Chryseolinea soli: one gene and its partner. The protein of the gene in region 1 interacts with the protein of each later gene in a pairwise test. Links are inferred from orthologs where the notes say so. Each region holds a gene or a part of one and is shown in the gene's direction. Other genes may lie near its edges.

Region 1 (14,867 bases):
ATCATTGACGGGGTAAGTCCACATGCCGAAAGAATTCCGAATCGCCATTTTCGCTTCCGGAAGCGGAACAAATGCAGAAGAGATCATGAAACACTTCCGCCATCATCCCCGAGTGGAGGTGGCGATGTTGCTCAGCAACACCCCGGAAGCGTATGCATTGAAACGTGCGGAAAAATTCAATGTTCCTACCGCAGTCTTTACGCGTAAAGAATACAAAGAATCCCAGATCGTGCTGGAATGGCTCCGGGAGAAACAGGTAACCCACGTGGTGCTTGCCGGATTTTTGTGGCTCGTTCCCCATTATCTCACCGACGCTTTCCCCGATCGCATCATCAACATCCACCCGTCGTTGTTGCCCAAATTCGGGGGCAAGGGCATGTATGGCATGAAAGTGCATGAGGCCGTAAAAGAACAGGGCGAGACCTCCACCGGCATCACCATCCATTTGGTGAACGAGCATTATGACGAAGGTCGCGTGATCTTTCAGATTTCTTGTCCGGTTGGTCCCCAAGACACGCCCGAAACCATCGCACAACAGGTGCATCGGCTGGAGTATGCGCACTATCCGCGTGTGATCGAGGAGTGGATCCTCGGCTCAGCCTAAACCTTCTTCACGACAAACTCAAAGTCGTCGGGCTTGGGGAAATTTGCAAAGATGTTTTGAATGAATGGGTCGGGCACGGTGAGCTTGCGCTTCACCATGTCGATCCAGGCTGCATCGATGTTGATGACGGCCGCCAGCGAGCCGTCGGCCTTAAGGAAATTGTGCCGGATGCTCCAGCGGCCATAGTCGGGCGTGGCTTTCAGCAGTTCCACATCCACCGTGATCACATCTTCCAACCGGATCTCGCGCCGGAAGACAGCCTCCTCGCGAAACAGTACCGGGCCGATCTGCAGTTGCTCCAGCTTCTCAGTGGTGAGGCCGTTCTCGCTGAGGATCATCATGCGCAACGTGGCGCCATAGTCGTAGTAGGCAGAGTGACGAAGGTGGCGGTTGGCATCGATATCCGCCCAGCGGATCTGTATGGTCTTAACGTACTTGGCGCTCATTCAAAAAGTATTTACCGGAAAATTAACGGATGCCGCTGGTTTAGGGTGCGTTCACCTCATTAAAATTTCCGGAGCCTTCTGTCCAACTCATCGGATAGTTTTTATCGACGAAGGCCAGGGCGTCGGTGGTGAGAAAGAGTGGCTTGAACGTGTCGAGCATCACGGCCAGTTCGTGTGTCTCTTTTGCGCCGATACTTTTTTCAACCGTTCCCGGATGGGGCCCGTGGGGCAAGCCGCCCGGATGCAACGTGAACGAACCGCGTTCGATGCCTTTGCGGCTCATGAAGTTTCCTTCGGCATAGTACAACACTTCGTCGCTGTCGATGTTGCTGTGATTGTAGGGCGCGGGAATAGACAGCGGATGATAGTCGAACAACCGCGGCACAAACGAACAGATCACAAAATTGTGTCCCTGAAACGTTTGATGCACCGGGGGTGGCTGATGCAGCCGGCCCGTGATCGGTTCGAAGTCGTGTATGGAAAATGCATAGGGCCACAAGAATCCATCCCAACCCACCAAATCCAGTGGACTGTAGTCATACACGTAGTGATGCAGGTAGCCCTGTTTTTTGATCTTCAACAAAAAATCTCCTTTGCTGGTGTCGTTCACCAACGTGTGGGGTGGGCGAATATCGCGCTCGCAATATGGAGAATGCTCGAGCAATTGTCCCAGTTGATTTCTATAACGCTTCACCGTTTCCACCGGCGAAGCTGATTCAATGATGAGCAGACGCAACGGTCCTTCTTCAAATTCAAGTTTATAGATGACGGTGCGGGGAATGACTACATAGTCGCCTTTGCGGAGATCCAATTTACCAAATGGAGAGATCAGCGTGCCGGCGCCGTCGTGTACGAAGATCACTTCGTCGCCTTCTGCATTTTTATAAAAATAATCCATGGTGCGCTTCGCGGGGGCGCAGATGGAAAGCGAGCAGTCATTGTTCATGAGCAGCACCTTGCGGGCATCGAGATAGTCGCTGCCGGTGGTTTCCACTTTGGACGTGTTGAGGTGCGTGTGGCGGAGTGAATATTCGTCGATGCGCGTGGGGCCGAACTTCACGGCCTCTCCCACTTGCTTCACGCGCGTGGGTGGATGCGTGTGGTATAGGATGGAGTATATGCCGGAAAACCCCTCGGAGCTGACCACTTCTTCCTTGTACAAGCTCCCATCGGGTTGGCGGAACTGTGTGTGTCGCTTTGGCGGGATCTGGCCCAGACGATGATAGTACATGGCGCGAAGGTTAGTTTATCAAAAATAAACAATCGCGCCCTGCGTTCCCACCATTCGGAAGACTGTTCTGTAATTTCAACTTTTGCCAAATAAAAAATCCCGGCATGTGGATCATACCGGGATTTGCTGAATATTATTTTTCGTCGATCACATTTTCCGGCGGTCGAGTTCATTGGGAATGCGATCGAAGAGCTTCATCGCCTGCAGCAAGATCTCGTTCGTTTCGTTCATCACCTGGAAGAAGCCTTCGTTGTTCCACAGCTTGCGGGCAATTTGTGCCTTGATGTGGACCTGGAACAGTTTCTTTTTCAGGCGAAGCTCTTTGCGGTCGGGCTTCACTTTGTTGCGTTCGCCCACTTTTACGAGGCTTTCCAGCATATCGTCCGAAACATTAAAGTTCTTCAGGAAGCTTTGAAATCCTTTTTTCTGAAGCTCGTCCTTGTGCGTTTCGGCATAGCCGAAGGTGTATTCCTGGATGGAGGTGGACGTATAAAGTTCGTTGAGATAATGGCTGTTCAACGTGGTGTCGAGGGGCACAAAATAGTCGGGCATGATACCGCCACCGCCGTAGACGGTGCGACCGTTCGGTGTGACATATTTCAACGAGTCGTTAAAGCGGATGCTGTCTGCGTGAAAAAATTCTCCGTGGTTGTAGCGGCTGATGATGTCGCGGGAGTATTCATCCTCATCTTCATAGGGCTTTTGGATGGAGCGACCCGTCGGCGTGTAGTAGCGTGAAATCGTCAGGCGAAGTTCGGAACCATCGCTGAGGTCGAAGGGCGACTGCACCAATCCTTTGCCAAAGCTGCGGCGACCTACAATGAGTGCGCGGTCGTTGTCTTGCAAGGCACCCGATAGAATCTCGGAAGCGGAGGCGCTGCCTTCGTTGACCAACACAATGAGTGGCCCAGTTTCAAAATCGCCGCGCGCCGTTGACATGGCTTCGGAGTTGTATTTTTTCTCTTTGCCGTTGGTGAACACGATCTTTTTTCCTTCCGACAAAAATTCGTCCGCCATGTCGATGGCCATGTTCATGTAGCCACCAGGATTTCCCTGGAGGTCGAGCACCAGTCGTTTCATACCACTTTCCTTCAATTTCTTCAAGGCCTCGTGGAATTCCTCGAACGTGGTGGCCGCAAAGCGGTTCACTTTGATGTAGCCGGTTTGTGCATCGACCATGTAGGACACGTCCACAGAATATTGCGGAATTTTGTCGCGGACAATTTTATAGTCGATCTCTTTACTGCCGCGCAGGATGGTGACCTTTACCTCGGTCCCTTTCGGTCCTTTCAAAGCTTTCATCACATCGGGCGATTGCACGCCAATGCCGGCCAGCAGCTTGTCGTCCACTTTAATGATCTTGTCGCCGGACTGGATGCCGAGGGCTTCCGAGGGGCCGCCGCTGAGGGCGGAGACCACCACGATGGTGTCGTGAAAAATGTTGAACTCCACGCCAATGCCGTCGAAATTACCACGCAGGTCTTCGTTGGCGGCAATACGGTCGGCCGCATTGATGTAGGCCGAGTGGGGATCGAGCTTGTTCAGCATATGCTGGATGGCGTCGTCCACCAATTCGCTGGTGTTCACGGTGTCCACATAATCATTTTGTATCTGGGTGAGCACTTCGCGAAATTTCTGGACTTCGCTGCCCACGTCACTGGATCCCTTCGGTGTATTCAGGCGCGCTCCCACAAAAACGCCCGCCGCGAGGCCCAGGCACAGCACCAGGGGGAGCCTGATCTGATATTTTGAATTGCTATTCTCCGTCATCTCGTAAGTAAATAAAAAGTAATAACGAACCGCTAAATTAAATGTTGGCAGTCAAACTCGTATAGTCTGTGCACAAATTGTGCCTGGATGGGCTCCCAGGCCAGGGAGGGCTCCATCCTAATCCAAAAATGGGCCGTTTTAAATCTGTTTCTTCGGGGTCAAAAAGTCGCCAGAAACACGAATTTTCGTTTATCTTTACAAGAATCATGAGCAAGGTAGCCCTAAAAGATACGCGCATTTCGGAACTGGTGGACCGCAACTATGTCCATGCCTATGTGCTGTTTTATTTTGGTATCCGGTTCTATGAATATTCCGAGCTCACCCTGGACCAGGTGTGCCAACAACGCGGCCTGAAAGTGGACCAGGTGATCCGCGAAATGGAGGCGCCTTCGCATCTCCAGGAAGCCGACCTGCCGCTGGTTTCCTACCCCACCGACCTCATCATCGAATACCTGAAGCATTCGCATTTTTTATTCATCAAGCATAAACTTCCCTACATCGCGCGACTCGTGGAGAGCTTTAAAGCAAACCACGAAGATTTCCGGACGGTGGAACGCGACCTGAAAATTGTTTTCCCGCTGTTCGTCGAAGATTTTATCGCGCACATCTATGAAGAGGAGGACACGCTTTTCAGCTACATCCAGGCGCTGGAACGCGCAGCAAAAGGCCGCTACCTGCCCACGAAATTGTATTACCTGATGGAGAAAAATTCCGTCCAAAAATTCGCCATGGAACACGAAGCCCACGACGACGAAATGGAAGGCATCCGCAACATCACAAAAGATTATACCCTCACGCCCCAGGCGCCGTTGCACGTAAAAGTTTTATACAACGAATTGAAAGGCTTCGAAAAAAGCCTCATCACCCACGCCCGCATCGAAAACGAAATCCTCTTCCCCAAGGCCATGGCCCTGGAAAGCAAAGTGAAGACCACCTTCTTCGAAAAAGCCAAGCTGAATTAACGACACGTCAACAGTTTCACGTCCCGACAAAAAACGTCTCCCGCGAATTGCGGCAAAATATTCTGTGGCTCATCCGTAAAACAACTGCGGTAAAACTTTCGTCGAAAAACATATTGGCGCACGCATCTCCAACGTTGTAGTTCCGTTCCTTAACCTACTATGCGAAAGATCATTCTGAACCTGGCCGTCAGCCTCGACGGCTTTATTGCCGGCCCCAACGGCGAATACGACTGGTGCTTTGCCGACGCCGACTACGGCATGACCAACTTCCTCAACAGCATCGACGCCGTGGTCATGGGCGGCAAATCGTACCGGCTTCTTCTGCAGTATGGCGCACCCTATCCGGAATATACGAACTACGTTTTCACACGCACCGAAAAATCAACACCGTATGCAAACGTGGTGTTCACCCGTGACGACATTGCTGAGTTTGTTGAAGCACTGAAAGAAAAAGAAGGGAAGAGCATTTGGTTGTTTGGTGGCGCGGAAATCATCCATCCTTTGCTGGAGAATGATTTGGTGGACGAACTGATGCTGTCGGTGCACCCGGTGCTGTTAGGCGATGGGTTGCCTTTGTTCCGGAAGTTAAATGAGCGGAAGGCTTTTAAGTTGATGGATAGTATTACATATCCTTCGGGGCTGGTGCAGCTGTATTATAAGAAGTGACTCTCATGTCGCGGGCACGATTTTTTTTAAAGAACTACGCTTAGATTCAAGACATCCAGAGTTTCGAGTGCGGCTTCATGTAGAACAAGACCTGGCAAACACCGATAGGCCGCTGGTCCCATCAAATGCTGCCTGATCCAATTGTGCTGTCCACGGGGTTCCTTGAAATCGTGCGAAGCCAGAGGAGGGGCGTGCCTGCGGAACGACGTGCTTTTGCTGATCGGCCAGAAGCACTTCACAAGTTTTGTTGTAGCTTGCCACCTCAACACACTTCTCAATGGGCAGGGTTCTCGCAATCGACTATGGCACTAAGCGCACCGGCATTGCTGTGACGGATCCCTTGCGCATTATTGCCACGCCGCTGGAGACCGTTGCATCGGCAGGCCTGTTGACTTTTTTAGTTGACTACGCAAAAAAAGAAACCGTCGACGAGTTTGTCGTCGGCATGCCCAAGACCCTTTTGAACGAAGACTCGGCCATTGCGCCGCTGGTACGGAAATTTGTGGAGACGTTGAAAAAAACTTTCCCCGACAAGGCCGTCCACCTGGCCGACGAGCGTTTTACAAGCAGCATGGCCATGCGCGCCATGATCGACGGGGGGATGAAGAAAAAGGACCGCCAGCAAAAGGGCAACGTCGACAAGATCAGTGCCACCATCATCCTGCAATCCTTCCTGGAAGCAAAACGCTAGTCTCCTCCTCCGTTTCAGGCCCGGTCCCGGAAAAGATTTTGCTCCAAAAGTATCTTCGTGGGCGAGAAAGAATTAATTGTGTGTTATTACCTTTGCGCCATGATCTATCCTATTATCATGTACGGCGATCCAGTGCTGCGTCAGCGGGCGAGCAACCTGGAACACGGCACGGACGTGCACCAGTTGATTGAAGACATGTTTGAAACCATGCACAATGCCAGTGGCATCGGGCTGGCCGCGCCACAGATCGGAAAAAGTATCCGGCTGTTTGTGGTCGATGGCACCATCATAGACGACGAGCCGGCCATGGCCGACTTCAAAAAGGTTTTCATCAACCCGGTGATGGTGGAAGAAGCCGGCGAACCGTGGGAATATGAAGAAGGCTGTCTCAGCATTCCAAACATCCGCGAAAAAGTATCCCGCAAGGAAAACCTCATCATCAAATACTACGACGCCGACTGGGTGCTCCATGAAGAGCACTACGACGGCATGAAGGCCCGCATCATCCAGCACGAATACGACCACATCGAAGGAAAAATGTTCGTCGATTACCTGACACCATTAAAGAAGCGACTGCTGAAGGGAAAGCTGGCCGATATCTCCAAAGGCAAAGTGGACACAGAGTACCGGATCGCCGCGCCCTTGAAAAAATAATGCCGTGGCAACCTCTCCGCTGCCCATGAATATTCCCTCGCGCTTACCCGACGTTGGCACCTCCATCTTCACTGTCATGTCGAAGATGGCGCTGGACTACGGTGCCATCAACCTGTCGCAAGGCTTCCCCGATTTCAGCATCGACCGCACGATCATCGAGCTGGTGCATCGCTACATGGTGGAAGACCACAATCAATATGCCCCCATGCCCGGGGCCGTGGCGTTGCGCAACGCCATTGCCGGGGTGATCGGCCGCACGTATGGACGTACCGTTGATCCCGAAACCGAGATCACCGTTACGCCCGGCGCCACGGAAGCCATCTTCTCCATCATTGCCGCTTTCATCACCACGGGCGACGAAGTTTTGTTGTTCGATCCGTCGTATGATTCCTACAACCCGGCCGTCCGCTTGAACGGAGGCATCCCGGTGCACCTCCACATGCGCCAGCCCGACTTCTCCATCGATTGGGCCGAGGTACGGCAAAAGATCACGTCGCGCACCCGCATGATCATGATCAACACACCGCACAATCCCACCGGCGCGGTGTTGTCCGAGGCCGACCTGCGCGAGCTGGAGCGCATCGCCTTGCAACACCATCTGCTCGTGTTGAGCGATGAGGTTTATGAACGACTCATCTATGACGGCACGCCACACCAAAGTGTGTTGCGCTATCCCGGGCTGGCCGCACAAAGTCTCGCCGTGTTTTCGTTTGGCAAGACCTTCCACGCTACCGGCTGGAAAGTGGGCTATGCAGTGGGACCGGCGGCGCTCATGAAGGAGGTGCGCAAGGCTCATCAGTTTATTGCCTTTTCGGTGAACACCCCGGTGCAACTGGCGTTGGCGGAGTACCTGCAAACACCGGATCACTACGAACGACTGGGTGACTTCTATCAGCAAAAGCGCGATTTCTTCCTGGAACAAATCAAGGGTTCGTCCTTTGAGCCGCGACCCTGCAAAGGATCATATTTTCAATTGGTCTCCTACCGCGGCATCTCCTCACAGCCCGACGTGGCCATGGCCGAGGAGCTGACGCAGAAATTTAAGGTGGCGGCCATCCCGGTCTCCGTTTTCTACCAGGATAAGACCGACAACCGGCTGCTGCGTTTTTGTTTTGCTAAAAAGGAAGAGACGCTGGCTAAGGCCTGCGAAATTCTCCGGAAACTTTAGGCCGTCCCGGAAACGGAACCGATCTTCCAACAGCTCGGAGCATAAAAAAATAAAAAGGCCCGAAAACGTGGCTGTCCGCCGATTTTAAACGCTTTCTATGCGACGGCCAAAAAGCGCTTCGCATTTCCCGCGGCATTTGTTTTCTTTGCGGTCCGGATAATTTTACACCTGCCATGCACGACTTAAAAATCACCTTAATTCAGTCGGATATTCACTGGGAAGACGTCGACGCCAATTTGTCGTCGTTCGAGGAGAAGATCTGGCAGATCAGTGGCTCGACGGACGTGATCGTGCTCCCGGAAATGTTCACGACCGGATTCACGATGTCGGCACAGAAATATGCCGAACACATGAACATGCGCACCTTCAAATGGATGAAGCAGATGGCCGATCAAACCGGCGCGCTCATCCTGGGCAGCTATATTGTGACGGTCCACGACCGCTATTACAACCGTTTGCTGTGGATGGAGCCGGGCGGAAATTTTAAGACTTACGACAAGCGCCACCTTTTCCGGATGGCCAACGAACATAAAACCTATGCGCCCGGCGAGAGCCTCCTCATCGGCACCTGGCGCGGTTGGAGGATCTGCCCCCTGGTTTGCTACGACCTGCGCTTCCCGGTGTGGAGCCGCAACAAGTGGGACCTCACTTCGAAAAGGCTTTCCTATGATGCGGCCATCTACGTGGCCAACTGGCCCATTACCCGCATCGATGCTTGGGATACGCTCTTAAAAGCCCGCGCCATTGAAAACCTAAGCTACATCGTGGGCGTGAACCGCATCGGCCAGGACGGCCAGGGCATTGAATATAACGGCCACTCGTCGGTGATCGGTCCCAAAGGCGACACGATCTATACCAACGAAGGCATGGAAGCCATCCGCACAACCGAACTCAGCGCCAACGCACTCCAGGCGTTCCGCGACCGCTTCCCGGCGTTCATGGACGCCGATGATTTCACGATCGAGTTTGAGGAATACGAAGAGTCGGATTATCTCCCCGGATAATCTCCCGCGGGCTTGAGGGGAAGGACCGGAAATTTCTCGGGGCTGTTTTCTATTTCGTTGCGCAACGCCTACTTTTGCACCTCGATTTGTAAACGCTTTAATCTCATAAACTTCCATGTCCAGCCGCAAGATCACCCGCGCCCTCATTTCTGTTTTCTATAAAGACAATCTGGAACCCATCGTTCACACGCTGGCCAAGCAAGGCGTGGAGTTTGTGTCGACCGGGGGCACGCAGGAATTTATTGAGAAGCTCGGCTACCCGGTGGTGCCGGTGGAGAAACTCACGGGCTATCCCTCCATTTTTGGGGGTCGCGTGAAGACCCTACACCCCGCCGTTTTTGGAGGAATCCTTTACCGGCGTGAAGATTCGGGTGATCTGAAACAGGCCCAGGAATTCAACATTGCGCCCTTGGACCTTGTCATCGTGGACTTATATCCCTTTGAAGAAACGGTGGCCAAAGGGGGTAGTGAAGAAGATATTATTGAGAAGATCGATATCGGCGGCATTTCGCTGATCCGCGGCGCGGCCAAAAATTTCCAGGATGTGCTCATCGTCTCGTCGCGCAAGCACTACGGCGCCTTGCTGAATCTGCTGCAGTCAGGCAACGGCACGACCTCGCTGGCGGAGCGGAAAAAGTTTGCCGCCATGGCCTTCGACGTCACATCGCACTATGACACGGCCATCTTCAACTACTTCAACCAGGAATTCCAATTCCCCGGTTTCAAGAAGAGCATCCCCGACGGGCGCACCCTCCGCTACGGCGAGAACCCCCACCAGCGGGGGACCTTCTATGGTGATCTCGACGGTTTGTTCGAGCAATTGAATGGCAAAGAGCTCTCCTATAACAATCTTGTCGACGTAGACGCCGCCGTGAACCTGGTGAAGGAATTCGATGGCGAGACCGCGTTTGTCATCATCAAACACACCAATGCTTGTGGTGTGGCGGTAGCCCCCACGGTAAAGGAAGCCTATCTGAAAGCCTTCCAGGCCGACACCCTTTCTGCTTTTGGTGGTGTGCTGGCCACGAACAAGAAGATCGACCTGGCCTCCGCCGAGGAGATCAACAAACTTTTCTTCGAGATCCTCATCGCCCCGGCATACGACGAGGACGCCTTGGCCTTGTTGAAATCGAAAAAGAACCGGATGCTCCTGCTGCAAAAACAGTCGCTGAAGGAAACCATTCAATATAAGAGCATCCTCAACGGCGTGATCGAGCAAGACCTCGACCTAAAGACCGACGCCAAGGAAGATCTGAAGGTTGTGACGAAGCGTGTACCGAGCGCCCAGGAGGTAGACGCCCTGTTGTTTGCCAGCAAGATCTGCAAACACACCAAGTCCAACACGATCATCCTGGCAGTTGACGGACAACTTGTCGCCAGTGGCGTGGGGCAGACCTCGCGCGTGGACGCTTTGAAGCAAGCGATCGAGAAGGCGGCCGCGTTTGGCTTCGCGCTCAACGGTGCGGTGATGGCTTCGGATGCTTTCTTCCCTTTCCCGGATTGTGTGGAAATTGCTCAACAACATGGGATCAGGGCGGTCATTCAACCCGGGGGTTCGGTGAAGGATCAGGATTCTATTGCCTTTTGTGACCAACACGAAATGGCCATGGTCTTCACCGGCATCCGACACTTCAAACACTAATAATGTTGTAGTTGTTGATTACTTCTTCGAGTGTAAGTTCCGAGCGATAAATTATTTTTACTGGCGCTAAAAAACTTACATTTTTGAAGCGTAAATCTTTAATTTGGTAAATTAAATGCAATTTTGCGTTTTACCCTCCAGTATATCAGGCGTTCACTACTTTTAACAATAGGCAAAAGACATACATGGCATTTTTTGACTTCTTCACCAGCGATATTGCGATAGACCTGGGCACTGCAAACACCCTGATTATCTACAAAGATAAGATCGTAGTCGATGAGCCCTCCATCATCGCGCTCGACAAAGTGAATACGAAAGTTCTGGCCATCGGCCGGGAGGCTATGCAAATGCATGAAAAGACCCACGATCACATCAAGACCATCCGCCCCTTGAAAGAAGGCGTGATTGCCGACTTCCAGGCAGCCGAGATGATGATCCGCGGTCTCATCAAAATGATCGACACGGGCAAACGCCTGTTCCCACCGTCATACCGCATGGTGATCTGTATTCCCTCGGGCATCACCGAAGTGGAGAAGCGCGCCGTGCGCGACTCGGCCGAACATGCCGGCGCCAAGGAAGTATATATGATCTATGAACCCATTGCTGCCGCCATCGGCACGGGCATCGATATCGAGCAACCCATCGGCAATATGATCGTCGACATCGGTGGAGGAACTACCGACATCGCGGTGATCGCCCTTTCGGGGATCGTATGCGACCAGTCAATCCGCGTCGCCGGCGACACCTTCAACCGCGACATCCTGGACTATATGCGCCGCCAGCACAACCTGCTGATCGGCGAGCGCTCTGCCGAGAAAGTGAAGATCGAAGTAGGTTCGGCCTTGACGGAACTCGATGACGGCCCCCCGGACTACGAGATCCGCGGTCGCGATCTCATGACCGGTATCCCCAAGACCATCAAGATCAGCTATTCTGAAATTGCTTTCGCACTCGACAAATCCGTTTCCAAACTGGAGGAAGCCGTATTGAAAGCGTTGGAGACCTCACCCCCGGAATTGTCGGCCGACATCTACGAACGTGGCATCTACCTGACGGGTGGAGGAGCTTTGTTGCGCGGGCTCGACAAGCGCCTGGCCTTAAAGACCAAGTTGCCCATTCACGTGGCAGACGATCCGCTGCGTGCCGTGGTTCGCGGCACCGGCCAGACCTTGAAAAATATTCAACAATATCGTGCAGTATTGATGACGTAAGACATGGAGCGGCTCCTTCTGTTTGTTTATCAAAACCGCGCCTTTTTTTCCTTTCTAGCATTAGAGATTTTTTGCGCCTGGCTGATCGTGCAGAACAATCAGTACCAGGGCACCAAGTTCTTTAATTCCTCCAATGGGCTCGTCGCCACCATGAACAACTTCTCGCAAGGGGTGCGCGACTATTTCCAGCTTAGCGAAGTGAACCGGATGCTGGCCGAAGAAAACGCCGCCCTTAAAAAGCAGCTGGGCCGTCCCGGGCATCCCCTGGTCTATCCCCTGGATTCACTGACCATCCGCGACTCGGTGATGGTGAAACAATACGATTTCATCAGCGCCAAGGTGGTCAACAACCATGTTGACTTCTTTAAAAACTACATCACCATCGACAAGGGGAGAGACGCCGGCCTGGAAGCGGGCATGGGCGTGATCAGTCCTTTGGGCGTGGTGGGCAAAGTAAAAACCGTGTCCAGCCACTACAGCGTGGTCACCTCCATTTTGCACATCGACTGGATGGTGTCGGCGCTGCTGAAGCGCACCGGCGATTTCGGCACCGTGCAATGGCAAGGCAGCGATCCGGATCATATCATCCTAAAATACATTCCACCCCACGTCAAGCCCATCGTGGGCGATTCGGTGGTCACCTCCGGCTTCAATGCCATCTTCCCCGAAGGCGTCATGATCGGTGTGGTGGACGATGTGAAGCTTCGCAATGGAGCGCTTTTCTATGACCTGCAGGTGAAACTGAGCCAGGACTTCCGGAAGCTGTCTTTCGTGACCCTGGTCAAAAACAATCTGCAGCAAGAGCAGGATTCGGTGGAACAGGTTATTCTTAAACTGGAACGATGAGCAGGTTCAGCATCTTAAGCATCATATCCTTTTTCATTTACCTGTTCTACCAGGTATTGATCCTGCAAAACGTGGTGCTGTGGCACACCGCCTTTTGTTTTTTGTATGTGGCCTATCTGCTGGTGCTCCCCGTGGAAACCAACCCGCTCATCCTGATGGGCATCGGGTTTATGATGGGCTTCACGGTAGACCTCTTTTACGAGAGCATCGGGCAGCACGCATTCGCCTGCGTGCTCATTATGTACGTGCGCAACTATTGGCTCAATAATCTTACACCGCAAGGCGGTTACGACAGCGGTGCCGTACCTTCGCTGTCGTATGGCGCGCAATGGTTCGTGGTCTACATCACACCCATGCTGTTCCTGCACCACGTGGTGCTGTTCTATATAGAGGCCGGTGGCTTCGGTATGTTTTGGTTCACGCTGTGGAAAGCAATTACCAGCACTTTTTTTACTTTGTTTGTAATTTTAATTGCGCAGTTCTTGTTCCCCAGCGGAAGAGGTCGCTAAGCTTTGCGCGCGACATGTGTCCTTTGTATTTTTTTTACGCCCGGTAGAAGGATTTAAAATTTTGTCGAAAAATGAATGAAGGCAGGAAAGAAATAATTCAGATCGTCTTTGTGCTGGTGGCCCTCATCTTCCTGGTGAAACTTTTCTTTATCCAGGTGCTGGACGACCGCTATGCCCAGTTGGCTAACAGCAACGCCATCTTACGCCAGATCGACTATCCCGTGCGCGGCCTGATCCGCGACCGCCACGGCAAGCTCATTGTATATAACACACCCGAATTCGATCTCCAGATCATCCACCGCGAAGTGAAGAACCTGGACACCGCCCGTTTCCTCGATGTCTTTTCGCTCACCCGTGCAGAGCTGCTTCAAACCTTCAAAGAATTGAAGCTGAAAAAGGAATATTCCCCGGTAAAACCCACCATCTTCCTGACGAAACTTTCCGCACGCGACTTTGCCAAGATCGAAGACAACATCGACGAGTTTCCCGGCTTCTACATCCAGGCCCGTACCACGCGCGCCTATAACGCCCAGGCGGCGGCCAATGCCATTGGGTATGTGAGCGAGATCTCGAAAACAAAACTGGAAAAAGATAAAACCGGCATCTATAAACAAGGTGACTACATCGGCCAAAGCGGCATCGAGGCCTATTACGAGCAATACCTCCGCGGCACCCGCGGCGTGCGTTTCAAACTCCGGAACGTTGATGGCATCGAAAAAGGATCTTTCCGCGACGGCGAAATGGACACCTTGTCCACCCCAGGCCAGGACTTAACTACGACCCTCGACCTGGAGCTTCAGAAATACGGCGAATACCTCATGAAGGGGAAATCCGGAAGTATTATCGCCATCGAACCGAGCACGGGCGAGATTTTGTCCATGGTCTCCGGTCCATCCTATGATCCCACGCTGTTGACGGGAAAGAACTACAGCTCCAACTTCGTGCTCATCAGCAATGATACCATGAAGCCGCTGTTCAACCGGCCCCTCATGGCCCAGTACCGTCCCGGATCCATCTTCAAAATTGCGCAGGCCATGGTGGCCTTGCAGGAAGGGGTGATCACACCGGAGACGCGCATCCGCTGCGACCGTTCCATCATCGACTGCCACGGCCCACATACCAATGAGGACCTGCGCGGGGCCATCACCAACTCTTGTAACCCCTATTTCCGCGACGTGCTCCGCCGCATGCTGAACAAGGGCAAGTCCAACAATCCGTTCGACGACACGCGCATCGGTCTGGCCGAATGGGACAAGCACATCGGCAGTTTCGGTTTTGGAAAGCGCCTTGGCATTGATTTGCCAAACGAGAAAAACGGATTGGTACCCAGCCCGGCCTTCTACGACCGTGCCTATGGTGGGCGGCCCTGGAAATTTTCAAACATTTACTCCATCGCGATCGGTGAGGGCGAAAACCTCGTGGTGCCGCTACAGATGGCCAACTTTGCGGCCACAGTGGCCAAC
Region 2 (16,661 bases), 5.5 Mb from region 1 along the record:
GATCGTGCGCGTTTCGGGGGTGTTCTTTCTGGCCACGTTTATGGTGAGCCTTTGCCAGGCATTGTTTGGGTTTGCCTATCGCGAGGAGCTGTCGATCTCTATCCAGGTAGGCGTTTGCCTGATCTTATTTTTGATCGCGCTGCTGAACACTGAAACGATGCATGCGGAAAAGATGGTGGAGTAGCGTTATCGATCCTTCAACCGGAAAACAAATTTCAACCCCGACCACACCTCGTCGACGGCGCAAACTTTTACATCGACCAAGCCATTCTTCAGGCCAAAATCGCGGATCACATTTTCATCGAGGTCTGTCGCCACCTTCGAGGCTTTCTTGGGCCACGACACCCACAACATGCCGTCTTTCTTCAGGTACGCCTGGCCACGGAGAAATTCCTTCTCGAACACGGCTTGCTCTTTGACAAAGATGTGAATGAAATCCAGCGTACCCGACGCCTTCTCTTTCACCTTGACGCCATCCGGCAATGCGCCCAGCAGATCGAAGTAGTCGGCCGGGGGCTTAAAAGCATAAACACTGGTATTTTCCTTAATGCCCAGTTTTTTTAAAAGGGGTGTGCCGGAATAGCCTGCCATGGTTTGCGAGATTGGTCTACCCTAAAATGCAAAATGCCCCGGTGATTACCGAGGCATCTGTGCAGAAAATTGAAGTGTGGGCTTAGTTGTTGTTGCCCATTTTCTCCATTTCCTTTTCAAAGGTATCCTTGAACTTCTCGTAGTCGTAGTCGATCTTCAGGCGATCGTCCTTGGAAAGACGTTCGTTGTAGGTGGCCACCAGTTCTTCGGCCGACAGTTCGATCGCGATGTAGGTTTTGTACGTGGCGTTCTCGGTCTTCATCAGCTTTTCGCAAATGGTTTTGAGGCCGGTGAGTTTCTGATCCACGATCTCGCGGTTCAGTTGTTCGAAACGTTCCTCCACCTGTTCCTTGTTGTTCATTTCACGGGAGTTGGTGTAGTTGTCGGTAACGGCTTTTACCGTGGTTTGAATGCTGGCCGCAAGTTCTGCGCGTGCGTTGGCCAAGGCCTTCTTCTTGGACGTTACCTGGTCCTGGCTTTCACCGATGGAGTTGGCGCGGAAGAATTTGCTTGTGGTAAAGAAATCAGGGCCCGAACACGGTACGTTTACTTCTGTTTCGCCTTTCGGGGTCTTCTCTTTGCTTTTACAAGCATCCAGGAGAACGCTTCCGAGAGCAACCAGCATCAAGGTAGAATAGGTGATTCGTTTCATACTCGACATTATTTAGTTATAGTAAGTTATATGTAAACAATTTAAATACCAAAGTCTAAGCCCATCCCAGGCCAGCGACCGCAACAAAATCACTGCAATACGGTGTTCAGCAATTCATTCATGCGTTCCTTTTCCAGGGTTTCCATGGTCTTGTTATAGGCATCCACGCTCGACTTGTCATAGTCGAGGCCGTAGCCTTTAATGCGGTCGAAGGTAGTGGCATATATTTCCTTGCTTTCCTTCACCGTTGAAACTTTGATTACGCTTGTAAGGTAGGTGATGTAAATGCTCCCGGATATTGATCCCTTTTCCGCGTCGGCGGTAACATCAAACCAGAGGTCGGCGGACTTTTTATCGTCTGTGAACTCGAAGCCATTGTTGGCCAGCAGATTTTTGAGCTTGTTGCTGATCTGAAAATTGGCCTTTTGCTGGCCGAAGGTTTTCTCTTGTGCCGTCAGAAAAACGATGGGGCGCTGGACCTTGAGGTCTACCTGCGCACGAGGAACGTTCAGGGTTTTGGCGATGATGGCATAGAGCGGTGAGCTTCCTGCACCACTCAAAGCATCGATGTCCACTTTTATGGCCACGGTCTGTTCCAGGTCTTTCGAGCCGATCTTGGTGAGCAGGATCTTTGCCTGCCCGGTGCCGTCGGCCTTGTAGGTTGGGTAAACATCACCGGCGCCTTTTTCAAATGCAGCGGCCAACGGCATTCCCTCCGAGGGTTTGTTGTTGTCTTTATAGGTGGCCTTGGCGGTGACGGTTTGCGTGGTCTGGTTTACACGCCGGTTTAGGGTGATCTCTGCCGGGGTGACGCGGATGTTCACTTTATCCAAAATGCTTTGCAGCGAACTGTAGATCTCGTTGACCAACAAAATCTCTTTGCCGTCTAACGTGACACGGATGGCTTCTCCCAGGTACTTCTCCAGGCTGCGAAAGGCCTGGAAGTATAAACCAATGGCTTGGAGACGTTCGCCGGCTTTTTCGGCTTGTCTGGCCTTTTGCAGATAGTCGGTGGCCAGCAATGTGGCGTTTTGCTTTTGCTCTTCCTTGATCTGGCGGTAGCGGGCGATGGAGAGGCGGTAGTATACCCAATAGTTGGCGTTGTCTTCCCAGGCGTCGACCAGTTCAAATTCTTCAATCTCGTCAGCGGCGGTGGTTTGGATGACCTGTTGGTACTGCTCGGTGAGCTTTTTATCCAACTCCAGTTGGCTGAGCACGGAGGTGCTGGACACATTCACCTTAATTTCGGAGACCAGGTCGTCGAGGGCGCTTTTCTTGGCGGCTTGGATGTAGTTGTTGGTACCGTCTTTTACGCTATGGCCAATGCCGGTGTAGTAGCCGTCCTGGTAAGGGGTTGTTTTGAGCCACGAGGGTTTCAATGATTCCGGATCGGGCGGCTGCACCTTGGGACTGCAGGCTGCCAGGACGATGAGAACCGCAAAGAATCTTTTCACAAAATAACTTTTTACCGATTACGTTAGTCAAATACCACTTCCATGCCAATCTTGACCAAACAGACAAATCTAACGGGGAATAAGGTTCAAATAGTGAAGTATGTACCAAAATATTTACCTTTAATAACCAAATGACGGGGCATATGAAAAAGTTGATTCTGGGGGTATTGACCATGGGCATGCTGCTTTCAGCCTGCCGCGAAAGCGAACAAGCCGTAAATTCGGATTTAACGGGTAACCAAACCGTGTATTCCTTACAAGCCGGATCCACCTACAACATCAGTGGAACGGTGACCTTTAAAGAAAAGAAAGATGGAACTGCATTGATCGACCTGGCCCTGACGGGCACGGACGGCACAGCAGAATTTCCCGTTCACCTTCACATGGGCAACATCGCGGCCCCCGACGCGGCAGTTGCAGCCTTGTTGAACCCCGTCCAGGGAAAGAGCGGCGCCAGCGAAACCAACCTGCTCCAATTGGCAGATGAATCGAAAGTCACCTATGCACAACTGTTGCAACTGAACGCCTGCGTGAAAGTGCACCTGGGCGCTACAGGACCCGACCGGGACATCATCCTGGCCGCGGGAAACATCGGCCAGGCCGCCAGCACAGATGTGAGCTCGGGACGTTTGGGAATAAGCGTCTGCAAAAGCGAGTAAAATACAATCTCAAAAAGCATGGAAGGCTGCCCCAAAGGCAGCCTTTTTTATTTAATGATCCAGACTAAAGCACGGGTTATGTTTAGAACTGTTCTTAGTTTATTCTTTTGTTTGCAACACCCGCTTCCAATCGACCAAGATCCCATAAAAAAAGGCGGCTACCTTTAAAGATAGCCGCCTTTTTTCGAATGCTATTTTCTCTTAATCTCCTCCACCAACTTTCACTTCATACGACGTAGTGATGGCAGTAAAGTACTCGCGGTTCATGCGCGCGATATTGGTAAGACTGATGCCTTTCGGACATTCCGCTTCGCAGGCACCCGTGTTGGTGCAGGCGCCGAATCCTTCTTCATCCATCTGCGCCACCATTTTCTCCACGCGTTCTTTGCGCTCGGGTTTTCCTTGTGGCAAGAGGGCGAGCTGCGATACTTTCGCGCTCACGAACAACATGGCGGAAGCGTTCTTACACGCTGCGACACAAGCGCCACAGCCGATACATGCGGCGGAGTCGAACGCTTCGTCGGCTACTTTTTTAGCAATGGGTATTTCGTTGGCATCGGGCACGCCGCCGGTGTTCACCGACACATAGCCACCGGCCTGTTGAATGCGATCGAAGGCCGTGCGGTCCACGACGAGGTCGCGGATGACGGGGAATGCTTTTGCTCTCCAAGGCTCGATCACGATGGTCTCGCCATCTTTGAACGTGCGCATGTGCAACTGGCAAGTCGTGGTTTGCTGCGGGCCGTGCGGGCGACCGTTGATATAGAGGCTGCACATTCCGCAAATCCCTTCACGGCAGTCGTGATCGAAGGCTACAGACTCTTCACCTTTGTGAATGAGGTCGTTGTTCAGTACGTCCAGCATTTCCAGGAAGGACATATCGGCGGACACGTGGTCCAATTGATATGACTTGAAGGAACCTTTAGTATCCTTGTTTTTCTGGCGCCAAATCTTCAGGTTAATCTTCATATTATTTGTAGCTTCTTTGAGTCAATTTAACATTTTCAAATACCAGGGGCTCCTTGTGAAGTTCTTCCGGTTGGTTCTCGCCTTTAAACTCCCAGGCCGACACATAGGTGAACTGATCGTCTTTGCGCAGCGCTTCGCCGTCGGGTGTCTGTGATTCTTCGCGGAAGTGTCCTCCGCAGGATTCGGTGCGGTTCAAGGCATCGTCCACCATGAGTTCGCCCAACTCGATGAAGTCGGCTACGCGCATGGCTTTTTCCAATTCCTGATTCAGCTCGTTTCCGCCACCCAGCACGTTCACATCCTTCCAGAATTCCGTTTTCAGGGTTTGTATCTTTTGCTTGGCTCCTCTCAAGCCCGCATCGTTACGCGACATGCCGCAGAACTCCCACATCAACAAGCCGAGCTCGCGATGGAATTCGTCTACGGTCTTCTTGCCTTTGATGGACAAGAATTTCTGAACCGTGTTGTTCACTTTGTCGATGGCTTCCTTGAACTCCGGACGGTCCGTGCTCACTTTTTCGGTGGGCAAACCTGCGAGGTAGTCGCCGATGGTGTAAGGGATCACGAAGTATCCGTCGGCCAAACCTTGCATAAGCGCGCTGGCGCCGAGGCGGTTTGCACCGTGGTCGGAGAAGTTGGCTTCGCCGAGGGCATACAAGCCGGGAACCGTGGTCATTAAGTTATAGTCCACCCAAAGTCCACCCATGGTGTAGTGAACGGCGGGGTAGATCATCATCGGCCCTTCATAGGGATTGTCGCCGGTGATCTGTTGGTACATGTCGAACAGGTTGCCGTATTTCGCTTCGATGGTTTTCTTTCCATCGCGCTTGATCGCATCGGCAAAATCCAGGAACACGGCCAGGCCGGATCCTACGCCGCGACCTTCGTCGCACATTTGCTTGGCGTTGCGGGAGGCCACGTCACGGGGAACGAGGTTACCAAATGAAGGATATTTTCTTTCGAGGAAGTAGTCGCGATCCGCTTCGGGAATGGCCGCAGCATCTTTCGCTTTCAATCCGGGGCGCGCCACTTTCGGCACCCACACGCGGCCATCGTTACGCAACGATTCCGACATGAGCGTGAGCTTGGATTGGTGATCTCCTGAAACGGGGATACATGTAGGGTGAATTTGTGTATAGCAAGGGTTGCCAAACAAAGCGCCTTTCTTGTGCGCTCTCCAGGCCGCCGTTACGTTCGAGCCTTTTGCGTTGGTGGAAAGGAAGAACACGTTGCCATAGCCGCCGGTGCAAAGCAACACGGCATGAGCAGAATGTGATTCGATTTTACCCGACACCAGGTCGCGGGTGATGATGCCGCGGGCCTTGCCGTCGACGATCACCACGTCGAGCATCTCGGAGCGGGTGTACATCGTTACTTTGCCGTTGGCGATCTGACGGTTCAGCGCCGAGTAGGCACCGAGCAAAAGTTGTTGTCCGGTTTGTCCGCGGGCGTAGAACGTTCTGGATACCTGTGCGCCACCAAAAGAGCGGTTGGCCAACAGTCCGCCATATTCGCGGGCGAAGGGTACGCCTTGTGCCACGCACTGGTCGATGATGTTCACACTCACTTCGGCGAGGCGATAGACGTTGCCTTCGCGTGCTCTGTAGTCGCCGCCTTTAATGGTGTCGTAGAACAAACGGTAGACGCTGTCGCCGTCGTTCTGATAATTTTTTGCTGCGTTGATACCGCCTTGTGCTGCGATGCTGTGCGCGCGGCGGGGGCTGTCCTGGAAGCAAAATGCTTTTACGTTGTAGCCCAACTCTCCCAGCGATGCGGCTGCCGAGGCGCCTGCCAATCCGGTGCCGACTACGATAATATCATACTTGCGCTTATTCGCCGGGTTGACCAGCTTGAGGTTGAACTTGTGTTTTGTCCATTTCTCCGCTAAAGGGCCTTCGGGAATTTTAGAATCTAATTTCATCTGTCTGTTTATTTTGGGTCGGGACCACGGCTAAAGGTCCGGCTAATTGCTATTTGTTATAAATGTCTTGGTTCAGATACATCCAAATGGGGATCAACGCAAACAGTACGGGCACGACGATGGCGAAGGCTCTTCCCACAAAACGGATAATGGGGTTGTATTTCGGGTGATTCAAGCCCAGCGTTTGGAACGCGCTGGCGAAGCCGTGCCACAAGTGAAAGCCCAGGATCAGCATAGAGACCACATAGAGGGCCGCGTACCAGAATTGAGCATAGGCTGCGGCGACAACTAAATACAAATTCTTTACGGTTTTGCCTTCGTAGTCGACCGTTTGAATTCCTCCCCAGTGCATTTCATACCAGAAGCCTTTCAGGTGAATCACCAGGAAGATAAAGATGATGCTACCTAAAATTCCCATATTCCGGGAAGTCCAGGCGGAAGAGTTTTTACTTACTGCATAGCCTTCGCTGCCGCGTGCCTTTCGGTTGTGCGAGGTGAGCAGGATGGCCCAAGCGATGTGGACCAGGATGATGGTATAGTTGACATAAGAGACGATCTTGATCAGCGGATTGCTGGTCATGAATTGAGCATAGACATTAAACGCATGGCCGTCGTCATGCTTTAAGAGTTGAAGATTTCCGATGAGGTGAACGACGAGAAAGAGAATTAGAAAGAGACCGGTGAGGGCCATCAGAAGTTTTCTGCCCAGCGTGCTGGTCAGAAGGTTGGTAAACCAATTCATAGGATGTAGTTGTCGAAAAATTTTGATGTGGTCAAAATTACTTCGCAAACCCTATTCCACCAAGACCAACCTCACTTTATAAAAATTCTAAATAAACCTTTCTACGTAAGGGAAGACGCCGATCAGAGAAGCTCAAACAGGAGGATAATGATGGAAATGGCAACGACGGCGATCAGTAAGAACCATTCTTTCCGCACAAAATTCACAATCCAAGAGAACAAGCGTTTCATAGCTTTAAAAAACAATTTTCTACCCTATGCCAAATATCAGGCCCTACTTCAATATCCATTGAATATCAACTCTTTAGCATAGTTTGGTTGAGAGGGCTATTCAGATTTAAGAATCAAAATTGTATCGATTTCCCATTTCTGGAAGCTCATGTTTGCCGCCCACAGAACTAAAATCCCGCTGTTACAATTGAAATGATGGTGTACATTTACGTCACCACTACATTTTTTCGACTTCATGTATTTAATATTCGACACGGAGACCACCGGTCTGCCACGCAATAAAACCGCGCCCATTACGGACCTCGACAACTGGCCCCGGCTGGTGCAGTTGGCATGGCAATTACACGACCATCGCGGCAAGCTCATCGCCCAACACAACTACCTGGTGAAGCCCGACGGCTTCGACATTCCCTACAACGCCGAGCAAATTCACGGCATTTCCACCAAACGTGCGTTGGAAGAAGGCCACGACCTGCGCGTGGTGCTCGACACCTTTGTGAAGGACCTCGAGGGCACCAGTCAATTGGTGGGTCATAATATAGAGTTCGACATCAACATCATTGGCGCAGAATTTATCCGCCAGCAGTTGAACACCGACCGCTTCCTGAACCTGGCCAAGCTGGACACCGGCATTTCGTCGACCGAGTTCTGCCAGCTATCGGGTGGCCTGGGGGGCAAATTGAAGATGCCCACCCTGCTTGAGCTGCACAAGAAACTCTTCAACCGCGACTTTGGCGATGCGCACGATGCGTCCTACGACGTGGCCGCCACCGCGCGAAGCTTCTTCGGGCTGGTCAAACAGAAAGTGGTCAAGCCGTTTGATGAAACGCCGTTCGAGGAAATCACCTACGAAGAACCGAACCTGGACGCCGCCAATTTTGCCAAGCGCGAAAAGAAAAAAGCGGCCGACTATTCGCTCACCGACAAAGTCACAGTCCTCACGGACAAACCTTTTGTTCACCTCCACGCCCACTCCCAGTTCTCGGTGCTGCAAGCCACACCCGACATCAAGTCGATGGTGAGCAAAGCCAAGGCATTGAACATGCCGGCCATTGCGCTGACCGACCTGGGCAACATGTATGGCGCCTTCAAGTTCGTGCGCGAAGCATTGAACAATGACCTGAAGCCCATCGTAGGCTGCGAGTTCTATGTGGCCGACGAGCGGTTGAAACTGAAATTCACAAAAGACAATCCCGACAAGCGCTACAACCAGGTGTTGCTGGCCAAAAATAAAAACGGCTATCACAACCTGGCAAAACTCAGTTCCCTCGGTTTCACGGAGGGGCTATACGGCATTTACCCCCGCATCGACAAGGCGTTGATCGAAGCGTATAAACAAGATCTGATCGCCACGACCGGGTCACTTTCCAGTGAAGTGCCTTATCTGATTCTTAACGTCGGCGAAAAGCAGGCGGAGGAAGCTTTCAAATGGTGGCACGGACTTTTTGGTGACGACTTCTACATCGAATTGAACCGTCACGGCATCCCGCAGGAAGATCACGTGAACGAAACCTTATTGCGCTTTGCGGCGAAATACGGCGTGAAATATTTTGCGGCCAACGAAGCGTTCTACCTGCAAAAAGAAGAAGCGAACGCTCACGACGTTTTGTTGTGTATCAAGGAAGGCGAATTCAAGTCCACTCCCATCGGCTATGGTCGCGGCCACCGGTATGGATTGGCCAACACCGAATATTATTTCAAATCGCAGGACGACATGAAGTCCATCTTCCGCGACATGCCCGAAGCCGTGGAGACCATCAGCGAGATCCTCGACAAGATCGAAGGCTATACGCTGGAGCGGAATGTGTTGCTGCCCAAGTTTGACATTCCACCCGATTTCAACACGGAAGATGAATACCTGCGGCACCTCACCTACATCGGTGCGGCCAAGCGCTATGCAGAGATCACGCCCGCCATTCGCGAGCGGTTGGATTTTGAGTTGGACACGATCCAGAAAACAGGATACCCCGGCTACTTCCTCATCGTACAAGACTTTACATCCAAGGCACGGGAGATCGGTGTGTCCGTTGGTCCGGGACGGGGTTCGGCTGCCGGTTCGGCGGTGGCGTATTGCATCGGGATCACCAACGTCGATCCCATCAAGTACGATCTGCTGTTCGAGCGTTTCCTAAACCCCGACCGCGTATCGCTGCCCGATATTGATATTGACTTCGACGATGAAGGACGCGATCGCGTGTTGAAATATGTGATCGACAAATATGGCAAAAACCAAGTGGCCCAGATCGTGACCTATGGCACGATGGCCGCGAAGTCGTCCATACGCGACTGCGCCCGGGTGATGGAACTGCCCTTGGCGGATGCCACCTTCCTGGCAAAGATGATCCCCGAGAAACCGGGTACTTCCCTCGATGACGCCTTCCAGGAAGTGAAAGAGCTTTCCGACATCAAGAAGGGAACCGACTTGAAAGCACAGGTGCTGCAACAAGCCGTGATCCTCGAAGGCTCGGTGCGCAACACGGGAACCCATGCCTGCGGGGTCATCATCACCCCCGACGACCTCACCAAGTTTGTGCCCGTGTCTACGGCGCGCGACTCCGACATGCTCGTGACCCAGTTCGACAACAGCGTGGTGGAAAGCGCCGGCATGTTGAAGATGGACTTCCTGGGGCTTACCACGTTGTCGATCATCAACTCGGCCCTGCGCAACATCAAGAAAAGTCACGGCATCGACATCGTTATCGACGATGTGCCGCTGGATGATTTGAAGACCTACCAGCTTTTTCAACGCGGCGAAACCACCGGCACGTTCCAGTTTGAAAGTGTGGGCATGCAGAAATATCTGCGCCAACTGAAGCCCGATAAGTTTGAAGACCTCATCGCCATGAACGCCTTGTACCGACCAGGCCCCATGGAATACATCCCTGCCTTCATCAAGCGGAAGCACGGACAAGAGGCGATCAAATACGACTTGCAGGCCATGGAGGAATTTCTGCATGAAACCTATGGCATCACGGTCTACCAGGAGCAGGTGATGTTGCTTTCCCAAAAGCTTGCCGGCTTTAGCAAGGGCGACGCCGACGTGTTGCGGAAAGCCATGGGTAAAAAGCAAAAGGCCGTGCTGGACAAGATGAAAGACAAATTCATCAAGGGTGCCGAGAAGAACGGCCACGCCCAGGACACCTGCGAAAAAGTGTGGACCGACTGGGAGGCCTTCGCGCAATATGCCTTTAACAAATCGCACTCCACGTGTTATTCACTGGTAGCCTATCACACCGCATACCTGAAAGCCAACTACCCCGCCGAATACATGGCAGCGGTATTGACCCACTCACAAAGCAACCTGGAAAGCGTTACGTTCTTTATCGAGGAATGCCGCAGCTTAGGCATCAAAGTGTTGGGCCCGCACGTGAACGAGTCGGGTGTTTATTTTGAAGTGAACAAAGATGGTGAGATCCGGTTTGGGCTGGGCGCCATCAAGGGAGCCGGTGATGCTGCGGTGGAAGCGATCATCCACGAGCGCGAAGCCAACGGTCCCTTTGAAGATATTTTCGAGTTTGCCAAGCGGATGAATCAACGCGCAGTGAACAAGAAGACCTATGAGTGCCTGGCCTTGTCGGGTGCGTTCGATTGTTTTGCCAGCATTCACCGCCGGCAATATGTGTTTGCCAAAGACGGCGAAGTGAGCTTGCTGGAGAAGGCCATCAAGTATGCCGCCAAGACCCAACAAGAAGAACAAAGCAACCAGGCCAGTCTCTTCGGCGGAAGCTCGGGCACGGTCATGCCAAAGCCCCGCATCGACTATGTGGAGCCTTTCAGCGAGATCGAAAAGTTGAACCTGGAGAAAGAGGTGGTGGGCATCTACATTTCGGGCCACCCCCTGGACAACTTCAAGTTCGAGATGGACGCCTTCTGCAAGACGCGGTGCAGCGAGCTGACCGAGCTGGAAGCCATGCAGGGACGCGAGGTCAAGTTAGGAGGCATCGTTTCCGGGGTGGAACACCGGACCACGAAGACCGGCAAGCCCTTCGGCAAGTTCACGCTAGAAGACTACACCGGCAACTTCACGTTCACGCTCTTTGGCGAGGACTATCTCAAGTTCAAGACCTTCATGACGGTGGGCTGGTTCCTCTTTGTGGAGGGCGCCGTGGTGCGCAACTCGTGGGGACAGCAAAACCTGGAGTTCAAGATCCGGAACATGGACCTGCTCAACGAGCTCGGCATCAAGCGCAGCAAGGGCGTGAAGCTCCGGATCAACGCCAACGATATCACCCCGGGCATGATCGGCATCATCGAAGGCGTTTGCGGAGAGTATTCGGGCAACACCCCGCTGTACCTGAAGATCCACGACCTCCAGGAAAACATCAACCTAGACCTGCTTTGCCGCAAATTCCGCGTCAACCCGATCAATGACATGGTACGGGAAATGAAAAAAGCGGGTGAAATCGAGGTAGAAGTGATGTTTTAGGTACAAAGGTGCTGCCGGCTGCCAGGGCTTCATAGAACTCTGAACTAAAAGCTATACCTTTGCGTTGGTCCTTTTGAAAGCATAAAAAGAACTTATAACATATACTCACATGGGAAAAGCAATTGAACTTAACGATGCTAACTTTGATCAGATCATCAACTCTGATAAGCCTGTACTGGTAGACTTTTGGGCAGAATGGTGCGGTCCTTGTAAAATGATCGGCCCGGTTGTAGAAGAGCTTGCCAACGACTACGAAGGTAAAGCGGTAATCGGCAAATTGAATGTCGACGACAACCACGAAGTAACCGCCCGTTTCGGTGTGCGCAGCATCCCCACCTTGTTGATTTTTAAAGGCGGCCAAATCGTTGACAAACAAGTTGGCGCTGTACCCAAATCGGTATTGAATCAAAAGATCGCAGCACAGGTTGCCTGATCATAACAGGGTATTCTAGTCCCTCGAAATAAAAAAGAGGCTGGTGATGAACCAGCCTCTTTTTATTTGGTTGCCTTTCGGCCGACCTGTATTTTATTTCACTTCAATGACCCAGTCGTCGGTGCGGAAGCTGGACACGGGCAGACCTTCTTTGCTAAAGAGATTAGGGATGGAGCCGTTCTTCCATCCAAACCGGACGGCCGCCGGCTTCTTCACTTCTTTGGCCGATACCACCACCGTGTTTCCATCGATGACGGCTTTTGCCGGGTAGAAGACTTTATCCTCCCCGGCGATGGTGAACTCGGTTGGCGAGCCACTCTTTGCCATCAGGCCGGTGGGAATGTTGTTGAACGATAGGCGGATCTTGGCCTTCTCCACTTTCATCTCTTTATACAGTGGGTTCAGATAGGTGATCCCTTTTTTGCCATAGGTGTCGGATAGCGCCAGGTTGGCGAGGCGCTCGCCTACGGGTTTCTTGTATTTGGGATGGATGTCGTTTACATCTTCCACCAGGTCGGAGACCACCACCATACCGGTCTTGGCGATGTCGAGCATTTTGACTTCTTGCTCGCGGACGAGCGTTCCCTTCTCCACTTCGCCATAGCCGGCATAGGGCGCGATCTGCACGTAGTAGAACGGGAAGTCATGCAGGAAATGTTTGCGCCAATCGGTGATCATCGTTTCCATCAGCAGCTTGTAGGTTGCCGGTGCGGCCGTATTGGCTTCGCCCTGGTACCACAACGCTCCCGCAATGCGGAAGGGCAGCATGGGATTGATCATGGAATTATAGACGACGGCAGGCGACGAGGGGCACCAGGGCCTGTCGTCTACTTGTTTCTTGGAGGCTTCCAGTAGCTTCGGGTTGCCTTCGATGCTTTCGCGGGGTGTCCAGGTTTCGGCGGGCGTGCCGCCCCAGCTGGCGTTGATGAGACCGATGGGAACGTTCAGGCTGGTGTTCAATTTCTTTCCAAAGTAATACGCCACGGCGCTAAAGGACTTCACGTTTTCGGGGTTGGCCACTTTCCATTCGCCCTCGCCCCTCACCTGCGGTGTCATAGCGGCCGAGTTGGGGACGTCGAACAGGCGGATGTTGAGGTCGTTCACTTTGTCGATGTCGTTCTTTCCGTCGAGGGAAGCATTCATGCTCCACTCCATGTTGGATTGTCCCGCGCAAAGCCACACTTCACCGGTCATCACGTCTTTGAGCGTGATGGTTTCACCGCCTGCTTTCACGGTGATCGTATGGGGGCCGCCGGCGACGGGTGTGAATAGCGTTGTGCCCCAGAAGGCAGTGTTGTCGGTTTTCACTTTTACGGTGGTCGTATCCCAGCTCACCTGGATGGTGATGTCTTGCGTGGAATAGGACCAGCCCCAGATGGGCGTCGGTGATTGTTGTTGCAGCACCATGTGATCGTCGAAGATGGCGGCCAGGCGGAGTTGGGCTTGGGTGGTCGCTGCGGCCAGCAGCAAGGTGAAGAGCAGGGAGATCTTTCGCATGTTGTGAGATTGTCTGTGAATCAAAAATACAAAGGTATTGGAAGAAACATAACGGCCGCGACAGCCTCTTCCGGATGTTTTCTACAGAATTTTTTTGAGGCGTTCTACGATCTCCAACACGGCGGGACAAACCTGGGTGTTCTTATAGGCCAGCCCGGTGACCTGTACCATTTTTTTCCGGTCGGTGTGTGGGTATTCACGGCAAGCTTTGGGGCGGGCTTCGTAGACACTGCAATAGTTGTCGTCGCCGAGGAAGGGACAGGGCGAGGACTTGAGCACGTAGTCGCGGTCTTCGTCGATGCGCAGGTATTGTTCAACAAAGTCGCCGGGTTTCATGCGCAGGGCTTTGGCAACGCGCTCGATGTCGGTCTGATAAAAAATAGGCGATGTGGTCTTGCAGCAGTTGGCGCACGTGAGGCAATCCATTTCTTCGAACACCGCTTCGTGGGTGGTGTGAAAGGCATCATCCACTTTGCGGGGGTCCATCTTTTTTACGCGCTCCAGGAATTTTTTATTTTCCACCGCCCGGTTTTTTGCCTGCTGATAGAATTTCTCCCGGTCGAAAGCCTTATCTTCACTTGCCATTGTGCAAAGATCGTAAATTTCAGACTGTCTAAACCTACTCAAAAAAAATTATGACGACTGCCGCTCCTGCCACCGTGCTCGTTGAAAAACCCCGTATTTCTTCCATCGACATGATGCGTGGCATCGTCATGGTCGTGATGGCCCTGGACCACACGCGCGACTTTTTCCACATCGACGCTTTTCTCTTCGACCCTTTGGATCTGACCAAGACTTCACCGGCGCTGTTCTTCACGCGGTGGATCACGCATTTCTGTGCACCCACGTTTGTGTTTCTTTCGGGCATGTCGGCGCGCATCAGTTTGCAAGGCAAAGGCACAAAAGGATTGAGCAAATTCCTGTTATCGCGGGGGTTGTGGCTCATCTTTCTGGAGGTGACGGTGGTGCGCTTCGGGTTGCTTTTCAATCTCTATTATGACTTCACGTTGATGCAGGTGATCTGGGCCATCGGCGCCTCGATGGTGGTGCTTTCGGGACTTGTGTTCTTGAAGGAGCGTGTCGTCTTCATCCTCGGATTGGTGATCGTGTTTGGGCATAATTTGCTGGACATGGTTTCCGTTCCGCAGCAGAATCCCTTGTTTCCGCTTTGGGCATTGTTCGCACAGGTTGGCTTTTTCCAGATCACGCCTCAAAGCGCCGTGGCGGTCCCCTACCCGATGTTGCCTTGGCTCGGTATTATGTTGACGGGGTATGGCATGGGCATGTGGTATACAAAGGGATATGATGCCGGGAAGCGCAGGACTTGGTTGGTCAGATCGGGCCTTATCGCGCTGGCGCTTTTCGTGGTGCTGCGCTTCATCAATATTTATGGTGACCCTGCACCGTGGAGTGTGCAGAAGAATGCGTTGTATACGGTAATGAGCTTTCTGAACACGACGAAATATCCCGTGTCGTTGTTGTTTACGTTGATGATCCTGGGCAATACGTTGCTGTTATTGGCGGCGTTGGAGCGGCTGAAGGGTGAGCAGGGATCTTCTTTTTTGGTGTATGGGCGGGTGCCGTTGTTTTATTTCATTGTGCATTTTTATTTGATCCATGTTTGCGCATTGTTGTATAGGATCGGGAATGGGACTCCTTTCGCATCGATCGATTTTCATTTTGCGAAAGGGTTTGGGGGCGTGACGGCGGGGTCGGGAGTGACGTTGTTTTGGGTGTATGTGGTGTGGGCGGGGATTGTGTTAGTGCTGTTCCCGGTATGTACTTGGTATAACCGGTACAAAAGCACCCATAAAGATTGGTGGTTGAGCTATTTGTAAGAAATCATTTTGAACTGACTCACATTCGCTCCTTTGCTGAAGCCCCCGTCTTCGCAAAAGGCTACGACGGGCAAGTCGGCGGGCAGGCGTTTTAGACCGTTTCGCGGGCGTAGTGGTTCGTGAGTTCTTCTACGAGGTCGAGCATGATTTCTTTTGCGGTTTCGGGGTAGTCAATATCAACGGCGGCGCCGTAGCTGAGGAGCCATTTGCAGAAGGGCTTAACGTAGCCGATGAGGAAGGTCATGCGCACTTTGGTGTCGAGGTTTTCTTCGGAGACAAAACCATAAAAATATTTTGTGTGCTGCACGTAGCGTGCCGTGGGCTGATCAAAGGAGACGATGATCTTCTGCAGCTCCTGATTGCCTTGCATCATGGAGGCGAGATATTCCTGCAGGCTTAACAAATTCCGGCCGTCGAATTTTATGCCGGGCGTCGATAGGTTCTTGATGCGGTCGGCGCGAAAGTCGCGGTAGCCATTGCGCAGGCGGCACCAGGCGATGAGGTGCCAGGCGGCACTGTAAAATACCAGGCCGATCGGTTCTACGTCGCGTTGGGTTGATTGCTCGTTGTAGCTGCTGAAATATTCTATGCGGACCACGTCTTTCGCGACGACGGCCCGTTGAATGCCGGAGAGAAAATCGTTGGGGAATTGATGCTCGTCCATCGGCATGCGGCGCACTTCGATATGCGAATGCAGGTCCTCGAGGAGGTCTTTGTCCGATTCGTTCATCACGGCTTTGATCTTTAGCAGGGAAGATTCAAACGCTTGCCGGATCGATTTGTCGGTCATTTTTTCTACCAGTTTCCCCGCCAGCAACATGGCACTGGCTTCGTCTTGGGTGAACATGACCGGTGGCAAATGATAACCATCCACAATAAAGTATCCCTTGCCGGCTTCCGACCCGATGGGCACGCCGGCTTCCATCAAGGCCTTCACATCGCGGTAGACGGTGCGCAGGCTGATCTCGAAACGGTCGGCGATTTCCTCGGCCTTGACCACGCGTTTGGATTGGAGCTGTACGAGGATGGCGGTGAGTCGGTCGATGCGGTTCATACCCTAAAGTTACGGCATCCGCAGGAATTTGTTCTCAAAAAAAATGTCCCGCAAACCAGGGGTTCCGGGACATTTTCGGGGGTAAAGTTGATTAAAGCTTAAGGCCCTTATTCGGGACCCACTACAGGTGCACTTCCCAATGCGGGGTTGTTATACTCTACTTCGTTTTTGGGCACATCAAAATAGGGCAGGTAA

Evidence for each region.
Region 2: the proteins of D4L85_RS09850 (region 1) and dnaE interact in binary tests that used the Escherichia coli proteins (3 or more experiments, as listed by UniProt). The link is inferred for Chryseolinea soli from one-to-one orthologs.

The regions. Positions count from the first base shown.
Region 1 is NZ_CP032382.1:2,262,277-2,277,143, reverse strand. The notes cover bases 6,162-9,110. They hold D4L85_RS09850 (methionine aminotransferase), read left to right. Parts: upstream 6,162-7,028; coding sequence 7,029-8,192; downstream 8,193-9,110. Other genes in these bases: D4L85_RS09845 (amidohydrolase), read left to right, coding at 8,366-9,110; def (peptide deformylase), read left to right, coding at 6,470-7,024; ruvX (Holliday junction resolvase RuvX), read left to right, coding at 6,162-6,370. In the rest of the region: purN (phosphoribosylglycinamide formyltransferase), read left to right, coding at 23-604; D4L85_RS09885 (acyl-CoA thioesterase), read right to left, coding at 601-1,050; D4L85_RS09880 (homogentisate 1,2-dioxygenase), read right to left, coding at 1,091-2,281; D4L85_RS09875 (S41 family peptidase), read right to left, coding at 2,429-4,051; D4L85_RS09870 (hemerythrin domain-containing protein), read left to right, coding at 4,258-5,013; D4L85_RS09865 (dihydrofolate reductase family protein), read left to right, coding at 5,173-5,679; more of ruvX, read left to right, coding at 5,957-6,161; more of D4L85_RS09845, read left to right, coding at 9,111-9,196; purH (bifunctional phosphoribosylaminoimidazolecarboxamide formyltransferase/IMP cyclohydrolase), read left to right, coding at 9,312-10,838; D4L85_RS09835 (rod shape-determining protein), read left to right, coding at 11,024-12,049; rod shape-determining protein MreC, read left to right, coding at 12,053-12,895; D4L85_RS09825 (Rod shape-determining protein MreD), read left to right, coding at 12,892-13,404; D4L85_RS09820 (penicillin-binding transpeptidase domain-containing protein), read left to right, coding at 13,476-14,867. UniProt on the Escherichia coli protein: Shows aminotransferase activity with methionine and histidine as substrates, and to a lesser extent also with phenylalanine.
Region 2 is NZ_CP032382.1:7,755,060-7,771,720, forward strand. Bases 7,102-11,844 are described here. They hold dnaE (DNA polymerase III subunit alpha), read left to right. Parts: upstream 7,102-7,453; coding sequence 7,454-11,644; downstream 11,645-11,844. Other genes in these bases: trxA (thioredoxin), read left to right, coding at 11,754-11,844. In the rest of the region: D4L85_RS32340 (hypothetical protein), read left to right, coding at 1-184; D4L85_RS32345 (DUF3052 domain-containing protein), read right to left, coding at 187-591; D4L85_RS32350 (hypothetical protein), read right to left, coding at 674-1,243; D4L85_RS32355 (LPP20 family lipoprotein), read right to left, coding at 1,333-2,697; D4L85_RS32360 (hypothetical protein), read left to right, coding at 2,841-3,356; D4L85_RS32365 (succinate dehydrogenase/fumarate reductase iron-sulfur subunit), read right to left, coding at 3,558-4,325; D4L85_RS32370 (fumarate reductase/succinate dehydrogenase flavoprotein subunit), read right to left, coding at 4,327-6,246; D4L85_RS32375 (succinate dehydrogenase cytochrome b subunit), read right to left, coding at 6,296-6,988; more of trxA, read left to right, coding at 11,845-12,077; D4L85_RS32390 (sialate O-acetylesterase), read right to left, coding at 12,171-13,574; D4L85_RS32395 (YkgJ family cysteine cluster protein), read right to left, coding at 13,656-14,159; D4L85_RS32400 (acetyltransferase domain-containing protein), read left to right, coding at 14,210-15,412; D4L85_RS32405 (helix-turn-helix transcriptional regulator), read right to left, coding at 15,504-16,466; D4L85_RS32410 (RagB/SusD family nutrient uptake outer membrane protein), read right to left, coding at 16,574-16,661. UniProt on the Escherichia coli protein: DNA polymerase III is a complex, multichain enzyme responsible for most of the replicative synthesis in bacteria. This DNA polymerase also exhibits 3' to 5' exonuclease activity. The alpha chain is the DNA polymerase catalytic subunit.